2 regions of the Actinomadura sp. NPDC023710 genome follow, and region 1 is predicted to be linked to the other one. Evidence: riboswitches for the same ligand, from Rfam matches in the RefSeq annotation. Region 1 holds a riboswitch; the other holds the start of a gene.
The links. Region 1 has a riboswitch for thiamine pyrophosphate ahead of thiC (phosphomethylpyrimidine synthase ThiC). Riboswitches for the same ligand answer to the same signal wherever they lie in the genome.

Region 1 (4,425 bases):
GCGCCTCGCCCGCCTCGGACATCGCCGCGCGGGAGCCGGAGGGGTCGAGCCGGGGGTCGCGCAGCGACACCATCGCCGAGGCCGCCATGCCGGGGAACGCGGTGATCTCCGAGACGAACGTCCGCAGCCAGGCCAGCAGGGCCTCGTCGGGGGAGGGGGAGTCCAGCAGGTCGCGGGCGGCCGAGGCCAGCCCCGTGTAGACGTCGGCGAGCAGGGCCTCCAGGAGGTCCTGGCGGGTGGGGAAGTGGCGGTAGAGCGTGCCGATGCCGACACCCGCGAGCCGCGCGACGCCTTCGAGCGAGGCGCCCGCCCCCTGGCGCTGGAAGGTCTCCCGCGCCGCGGCGAGCAGCCGCGCGCGGTTGCGGCGCACGTCGGCCCGCACCGGGCGCGCCTTCGGCGTGTCGTCGCTGGTCACGTGGGTCGTCGATCCTTCCCGGGTGGAACGGGCCTGCGGCGATCGGGAGGATCCGCGGCTTTTGGAACGGTCCCTCGATCCTATCCGCGCCGTTGCCCCGGCCTGCGCCCGGACGCGCCGGACGCGCCCGGACACGGACCGGGCCCGCCGCGCACGGTGCACGGCGGGCCCTGTGCTCTTCCCGGCGTTCCTGTGGTGCTGCGGCCGGTCAGGCGTCGGCGGACGAGACCGGGAGGTTCACCCGGCCGCCGGCGGCCCTGAACTCCTCGGCCTTCTCCCGCATCCCCGCGGCGAGGGCCTCCCCGTCGGCGAGGCCGCGCTCGGCCGCGAACCGCCGCACGTCCTGCGTGATCTTCATGGAGCAGAAGTGCGGGCCGCACATCGAGCAGAAGTGCGCGGTCTTCGCCGGCGCCGCCGGCAGCGTCGCGTCATGGAAGGCGCGGGCGGTGCCGGGGTCCAGGGACAGGTTGAACTGGTCCTCCCAGCGGAAGTCGAACCGCGCCTCCGACAGCGCGTCGTCCCACGCCTGCGCGCCCGGATGGCCCTTGGCGAGATCGGCGGCGTGCGCGGCGATCTTGTAGGCGATCACGCCGGCCTTGACGTCCTCGCGGTCCGGCAGCCCGAGATGCTCCTTCGGCGTGACGTAGCAGAGCATCGCGGTGCCGTGCCAGCCGATCATCGCGGCGCCGATCGCCGAGGTGATGTGGTCGTAGCCGGGCGCGATGTCGGTGGTCAGCGGCCCGAGCGTGTAGAACGGCGCGCCGTCGCACCACTCCTGCTGCAGGTCCACGTTCTCCTTGATCTTGTGCATCGGGACGTGCCCGGGGCCCTCGTTCATCACCTGGTTGCCGAACCGCGCCGCGATCCGCGTCAGGTCGCCCTGGGTGCGCAGCTCGGCGAACTGGGCCTCGTCGTTGGCGTCCGCGACGGAGCCGGGACGCAGCCCGTCCCCGAGCGACCAGGTCACGTCGTAGGCGGCGAAGATCTCGCAGAGCTCCTCGAAGCGGGTGTAGAGGAAGTTCTCCTCGTGGTGCGCCAGGCACCAGGCCGCCATGATCGATCCGCCCCGCGACACGATCCCCGTCTTGCGCCGTGCCGTCAGCGGCACGTAGGACAGCAGCACCCCGGCGTGGACGGTCATGTAGTCCACGCCCTGCTCCGCCTGCTCGATGACGGTGTCGCGGAAGACCTCGTAGGTGAGTTCCGCCGGGTCGCCGCCGACCTTCTCCACCGCCTGGTACAGCGGGACGGTCCCGACCGGCACGGGCGAGTTGCGCAGGATCCACTCGCGCGTGGTGTGGATGTCGCGGCCGGTCGACAGGTCCATGATCGTGTCGGCGCCCCAGCGGGTCGCCCACGTCATCTTCTCGACCTCGTCCTCGATCGAGGACGCGACGGCCGAGTTGCCGATGTTGGCGTTGACCTTGACCAGGAAGTCGCGCCCGATGACCATCGGCTCGATCTCGGGATGGTTGACGTTGGCGGGCAGCACCGCGCGGCCGGCGGCCAGCGCGTCCCGGACGAACTCCGGGGCCACGCCCTCGCGCAGCGCGGCGAACTCCATCTCCGGCGTGATCTCCCCGCGCCGCGCGTAGGCGCGCTGGGTCACCGCGCCGCCGGTGGCGCGCCGCGGCCGCCGCGGCAGGACGCCCTCGCCGTCGGCCTGGGGGAGGCGGTCTCCCCCGCCCGCGGGGACGGCAGGGGCCGGGGACCGGCGCCCGTCGTCCTCGGGGCGCGCCGCCCGGCCCTGGTAGGGGGCGGTGTCGCCGCGCTCGGCGATCCAGGACTCCCGCAGCGGCGGCAGCCCCCTGCGCACGTCGGTCTCCTGCTCGGGATCGGTGGACGGCCCGGACGTGTCGTACAGGACGACGACGTCGCCGTTGGTCAGCGGCACCTCCCGCATCGGGACCCGGATCTCCGGGCGCGAGCCCTGGAGGTAGGTCTTGCGGGCAGCTGGAACCACAGGTTCGGTCATGACGACTCGATCTCTCCCTACGCCGGCATTACCCGGTCAGGTTCATGCGGTCAGCGGCCGTCCCAGCCGCTATCTCAGCCCGGTACGCCGGGCCCCCGCGATCTGTCGCCCACGACGTTAACCCGCGCGGCCCCGCTTGCCGCAACCGCCGTCCATGGGCTAGAACGCGCCCGCGCGGATCGCGACGGGCAGGGCGAGGGCCAGGGTGCGGAGGGGGTCCGGGGCGGACGGCGACCGCTCCAACTCCATCCGGGCCTCAGCGCCGTCGCCGTCGCCGATGCGCAGCGTGGCTGAGTGCCGGCCGTCGATGCCGGTGACGACGTGGCCGTCGCCGGTCGCGCGGGTGCTGCCGAGGAGCATCCCGCCGGCGGTGTGGAAGGACGGCTCGCGCCGGCCGCGCAGGAATCCGAGGGGGCGGCCGTCCGCGTCGAGGACGCGCACGCGGTCGCGGCCCGGCAGCCGGGACGGGCCCCGGAACACCAGCAGCGCGGCGGCGTGGGGGTCGCACAGCACGATGGTCCGCCCGCCGCGCCGGCCGCTGGCCACGGCGAGGACCGCGCCGCCGCGCCGGTCGCGGTACCGGCCCCTGCCGTCCACGACCAGGTGGCGGGCCTGGGCCAGGGCGCCGTCCGCGGGCGGCGGCACCTCCTCGCCCTCATCGTCGACGACGCGCCAGGCGGCGCCGAGGATGCCCGTGGTCGCGGTCCGGACGGCCGGGAGCCATCCGGACGGGAGCGACCCGCCGGCGAGCAGCGCCACCGCGTTCCCGTCGACCTCGGCGACGGCCGCGGCGACCGGCGCCTGCTCCGGGTCGAGCCAGAGCGTCCATACCGGGTCGCCGACGGGCCACCTGATCCCTACCGCGTCCACGGCTCCGGCCGGGACGGCCGCCACCCGCCTGCCGCGGCGGAGGACCACCCCCTCCTCGCCGATGCTCACGATGAGGCGGGTCCGGTGGAGCCGGGCCGCCCAGAGGACGGCGGCGAGGGCGGCGAGCAGGCAGCCGCCGCCGCAGGGCGGCAGGATCTGGCGGGCCTTGTCCGGATCGAGGATTCCGGTGCCGGGGCGGGTCGCCAGGACGAGGGCCGCGCCGGCCGCGAGCGCGGCGAGAAGGGCGCGGAACGGCCATCGGTAGGCTCGCGCGCCGAGCGTCATCCGGAGTCCGGGCGAGGGGACGGCAGGCGGGGGGACGGACAACTGTCGGCCCTTCGTGACGGGGTCTGCAGAACTATAGGGCGGGCCTCCGGCCCCGCAGGCGCCGCCGGGAAAGATCATTCGCGTGGGCGCGGGCCGCGGTGCGCGGATCACGCGAGTGGGGGAGAATGAGCGCGTGGTGACGGTGCCCCGGGGCGATGTGACGGTGAGGGACGCCCTGGCGGCGTCGGCGCTCGCGGGGGCGGCGGCGGCCGCCGCCGTGCTGTGGCCGGGCGTCCGGGCACTGGACGCGCCGGGCGTGCTGCTGCTGGTGGCGGCGCACGTCCCGCTCGCAGTGATCCGGCGGTGGCCGGCCCCGGGCCTGCTGGCGCTGGTGGCCCTGGTGCTGCCCTACCACCTGGCGCAGTACCAGCACCACGCGCTGGTGCCCGCCGAGGTGATCGCGCTGTTCGCCTACGCGGTGCTCGGGCGCCGGGTGCGGATCGTCCTCGGCGTCGTCGCGTCCCTGCTCGGCGTCTGCGTGGTCGGCATGGCGATGCGGGCGGGGGGCGGCTCCCTGCGCGAGCAGATCGCGGTCATCGAGGCCGTGGTGTCGGTCGTCATCGCCGTCCAGGTGTGGCGGGTGCACCGGGCGCGGCTCGCGACGATCACCGAGCGGGCCGAGCGGGCCGAGCGCACGCGGGAGGAGGAGGCGCGGCGGCGGGTCGCCGAGGAGCGCCTGCGGATCGCCCGCGACCTGCACGACCTCCTCGCCCACAGCATCACCCTGATCGGCGTGCAGGCCGGCGCCGCGGCCCACCTCGCGCGCGGGGACCGGCCGCTCGACCGGGAGGAGCTGGCCGACGCGCTCGCCTCCATCGCCTCGACGTGCCGGGACGCG
Region 2 (4,425 bases), on a different contig from region 1:
CGTCGCGACGGCCGTGACGGACGCGACGACCTCGGCCACGCTCACGCCGTCGGGCAGCTCGCGCGCCTCACCGTTGACGATCACTTTCATGCGCTCACCTCGGGGGAGAAGCGGTCGGGGGCGAACGGCCCGGCGACCTCGGGGACGGGCCCGTCCAGCAGCATCGCGGACAGGATGTCGGCGCTCACCGGCGTGAGCAGGATGCCGTTGCGGAAGTGCCCGGTGCCCACGAGCAGCCCGGGCAGCGCGGTCGGGCCCATCACGGGCGCGTTGTCGGGGGAGCCGGGCCGCAGCCCGGCGCAGACCTCCGCGAACTCCAGCTCGGTGATGCCGGGCAGCAGCTCGCGGGCGTCGCGCAGCAGCTCCCACAGCCCGCCGGCGGTGACGCGCGTGTCGAAGCCCAGCTCCTCCTGCGTGGCGCCGAGGACGATCTCCCCGTCCGCACGCGGCACCAGGTAGACCGACGACCCCCGGACGAGGCCGCGGGTCGCCCGCCGCAGGAACGGCGCGCGGGTGCGCAGCCGGATCACCTGGCCCTTGACCGGGCGGACGGGTGGAACGGTCCCGGGAGGCAGGCCGCCGAGGTCGCCCGACCACGGCCCCGCGGCCAGCAGCACCCGGTCCGCGCGGATCACGGTGCCGTCGTCCAGGCCCACGCCGGCGGCGGCGCCGTTCTCGACGACGACGCGCTCGGCCCGCCGCCGGACGAGCCGGACCCCCAGCCGCTCGCACGCCGCCAGCAGCGCCGGGGCGAGCCGGCGGGGGTCGACCGAGCCGTCCTCGGGGGCGAGCAGGCCGCCGCGCACGCCGGGCGCGAGCATCGGCTCCAGCCGCCGGCACTCGCGGCCGGTGAGCGCCTCGGCGGGGATGCCCAGGTCCTCCTGGAAGCGGCGCAGGTCGTCCAGGTGCCGCAGGTCGTCGGAGTCGAAGGCGACCTCGAGGATCCCGTCGGTGCGGTAGCCGGTCTCCAGGCCGGTCAGCTCCTCCAGTTCGGCGACGAAGGCGCCGTACCGGTCGCGGGAGGCGAGGCCGAGCCGCAGCAGCGGCTCCTCGCCGTAGGTCAGCTCGCTGACCGGGGTGAGCATGCCCGCCGCCACGGAGGACGCCCCGGACGCGGGCGCGGGATCGACGAGCGTCACGGCGGCGCCGCCGGCGGCGGTGCGCCAGGCGGTGGCCAGGCCGATCACCCCGGCGCCGATGATGACGATCTGCATGCGCGCTCCCTTCGCCGGCATGATCCGGATCAGGTCGTGGCGGTCGGCGGCCCGTTCAGCCGCCCTCTCAGCCCGGTCGCACCGGACTCCCGCGCTCTGTGCTGTTCTGCTGCCCCCACCTTACGACCTCGGCGAACCGGGCAACTGCCTGGACACCTGTCCATCCCCGGATCGCCGCCCGTTAGGGTGACCTTCATGGAGAGGGTCATCGTCGTGGGTGGCGGGCTGGCCGGCGTGCGCGCCGTGGAAGCCCTGCGGAGCAAGGGGTACGAGGGCGCGCTGACCCTCGTGTCGGCGGAGCGGCACCGGCCCTACGACCGGCCGCCGCTGTCGAAGGCCGTCCTCGCGGGCGAGTCCGACGACACGACCGTCGACGCCGACTGGGACGCGCTGCGCTGCGAGCTGCTGCTCGGCGAGCGCGCCACCGGCCTGCGGCTGGACGAGCCCGGACGGGGCGGAACGGTGGAGTCCACGGCGGGCGACCTGCGCTTCGACGGGCTCGTGATCGCGACCGGCGCCGCCCCGATCACGCTGCCGGGGGAGGGACGCCAGCACGTGCTGCGCACGATCGACGAGGCGCGCGACCTGCGCGCCCGGCTCACCGCGGGCGCCCGCATCGTGATCGTCGGGGCGGGCTGGATCGGCGCCGAGGTCGCGACCACCGCGGCCCGCCGGGGCTGCGCGGTCACCGTCGTGGAGGCGGCCGACACCCCGCTGGCGGGCGCGATCGGGCCCGAGGTCGGCGCGCTCACCGCCCCCTGGTATGCCGAGGCCGGCGTCGAACTGCGGACCGGGGTCAAGGTCGCGGAGGTGCGCGACGGGGGCCTCGCCCTCGCCGGCGGCGGCCGCGTCGACGCCGACGAGGTGGTCGTCGGCGTCGGGGTGCGGCCCGTCCTGTCGTGGCTGGAGGGCTCCGGGCTGCTGCTGGAGCGCGGCGTCGTCACCGACGGCTCGTTCCGGACCTACATGGGCGAGGAGGACACCGGGGCGCCGCGCCCGGACGTCGTGGCGGTCGGCGACTGCGCCGCCTGGTGGTCGCACCGCTACGGGCGGCGGCTCCTCGTCGAGCACTGGGACACCGCGCTGAACGCCCCCGAGGTCGCCGCCGCGGCCCTCCTCGGCCGGGACGCCGTGTACGACGCCGCCCCGTACTTCTGGTCGGAGCAGTTCGGGCGCATGGTCCAGTACGCGGGCGACCACTCGGCGTCCGAGCGGCTCGTGCGCAGGGGCGACCCGTCCGACCCCAGGTGGGCGGTGGCGTGGCTGACCGGCGACCGCCTCGACGCGATCCTCACCGTCGGCCGGCCCCGCGACCTGGTGCAGGCGAGGCGTGTGATCGCCGCCGGGACGCCGGTGGATCCGGAGGCGATCGCCGACCCGGACGTCCCCGTCCGGCAGGCTGTTCGCGCAGAGCGATCGGCGGGGACGTAACGGCTGCGCAGCGGGTTTGAGTCTTCCGAAGGCGTGGTAGCAAGGGGGCGTGACGCAGATGCACGCAACCGTTGACAGCGCACTGGACCCCCGCACCGACGCCCTGGCCGGCGAGTGGCTCACCCTCGGGGAGACCGCCGAGAGACTCGGGATCAGGCCCAACCGGATCAAGCAGCTCATCCACGAGCACCGCATCCTCGCGGTGCGCCGCGGCGGGGAGCCGATGGTGCCCGCGGCCTTCATCAAGGACGGCCAGGTCATCAAGGGTCTTCCCGGTACCCTGACCCTCCTGTCGGACGCCGGCTTCGACGACGCCGAGACGATCCGGTGGCTGTTCACGGCCGACGACACGCTGCCGGGGACGCCGGTGGACGCGCTCACCGAGAACCGGGGGACCGAGGTCCGCCGCCGCGCCCAGGCGCTCGCCTTCTAGGCCGCCGCCGGCGGCGCACGACGCACGTGACACGATCGCGGGGTCGCGCGCGGCGGGTCACCGCGCGCGCGACTCCGTGATCACCTGTGGAAAGGACGTCCCCGGCCGTGTCCAGGCACCTCCCCACCGAGCGCGCCGTCGCGCTGCGCGCCCGGCTGAGCCGAGCCCGCCTCTACCTCTGCACGGACGCGCGCGAGCGCCAGGGTGACCTGCCGGCCTTCCTCGACGCCGTGCTCGCGGGCGGCGTCGACCTCGTCCAGCTCCGCCAGAAGGGCCTGGAGGCCCGGCAGGAGACGGCCTACCTGGAGGTGTTCCGGGCGGCGTGCGAGCGGCACGGGGCGCTGCTGGCCGTCAACGACCGGGCCGACATCGCGCACGCGGTCGGCGCCGACGTGCTGCACCTCGGCCAGGACGACCTGCCGGTGCCCGCCGCCCGCGAGATCGTCGGCGGCGACATGCTGATCGGCCGGTCGACGCACTCCGGCGAGCAGGCGTCGGCGGCGGCCGCCGAGCCCGGCGCCGACTACTTCTGCGCGGGCCCGGTGTGGCCCACGCCGACCAAGCCCGGCCGCCCCGCCCCCGGCCCGAAGCTGCTGGAGTACGTCGCGGCGCAGCGCGTCGCGCGGCCCTGGTTCGCGATCGGCGGCATCGACCTCGGCAACCTGGACGAGGTCCTCGCCGCGGGCGCGGAGCGCGTCGTGGTGGTCCGGGCGATCACCGAGGCCGACGATCCGGGCGCCGCCGCGGCGCGGTTCGCGCGCCGGCTGGCCGCCCGGCCGCTCGGCACCGGCTGACCGCACGGTTTGACGCGGATCACGGTGCGGGCCGCGGCCCCGTCGCCGACAATGGGGATCATGAGCGTGGGACCTGACGACGACCGCACGGTCGACCTGGACGACGACCTGGACGTCCTGCCGGACCAGACGTCCGACGACACCGACGCCGGCTGGGGCGAGTGGCGTACCGGCGACGACGACGCGCGCCTGCTGGAGGACCGGCCGCCGCACTGGTGAGCGGCCGCCCGGGTCAGGTCAGGACGCCGAGGAGGAACCCGGCCGCCACGACGGCGCCGAGCGCGACCATCATCCGCCACCGGTAGCGCGGGATCCGCGTCGGGCGCGGCTTCGGCGCCGGGGCCTGACCCTCGCGCAGCGCCCGGACGATCTGCGACGCGGTCGGGCGCGCGGCGGGGTTCTTGTCCAGGCAGCGGGCCGCGAGTTCGCGCAGCGGGCCCTGCATGTCGCCGAGGTCGGGCTTGCGGGACGTCACGCGCCGCATGACGGCCGCGCTCGGCCCGGTGCCGAACGGCGGGCGCCCGGTCGCGGCGAACACCATCGCGGCGCCCCA

Region 2: it holds a riboswitch for thiamine pyrophosphate, as region 1 does, so the genes downstream of both, thiO (glycine oxidase ThiO) here and thiC (phosphomethylpyrimidine synthase ThiC) in region 1, are expected to answer to the same signal.

The regions. Positions count from the first base shown of each region.
Region 1 covers NZ_JBFAGB010000020.1:54,904-59,328, forward strand. Annotated here, with positions in the region: gene AB0H37_RS23260 (TetR/AcrR family transcriptional regulator) at 1-415, opposite strand, end outside; gene thiC (phosphomethylpyrimidine synthase ThiC) at 624-2,390, opposite strand; TPP riboswitch at 2,386-2,499, opposite strand; gene AB0H37_RS23270 (hypothetical protein) at 2,550-3,545, opposite strand; gene AB0H37_RS23275 (histidine kinase) at 3,724-4,425, shown strand, end outside.
Region 2 covers NZ_JBFAGB010000014.1:172,031-176,455, reverse strand. Annotated here, with positions in the region: gene thiS (sulfur carrier protein ThiS) at 1-90, opposite strand, end outside; gene thiO (glycine oxidase ThiO) at 87-1,214, opposite strand; TPP riboswitch at 1,204-1,317, opposite strand; gene AB0H37_RS18520 (FAD-dependent oxidoreductase) at 1,410-2,645, shown strand; gene AB0H37_RS18515 (helix-turn-helix domain-containing protein) at 2,704-3,078, shown strand; gene thiE (thiamine phosphate synthase) at 3,186-3,872, shown strand; gene AB0H37_RS18505 (hypothetical protein) at 3,933-4,091, shown strand; gene AB0H37_RS18500 (serine/threonine-protein kinase) at 4,105-4,425, opposite strand, start outside.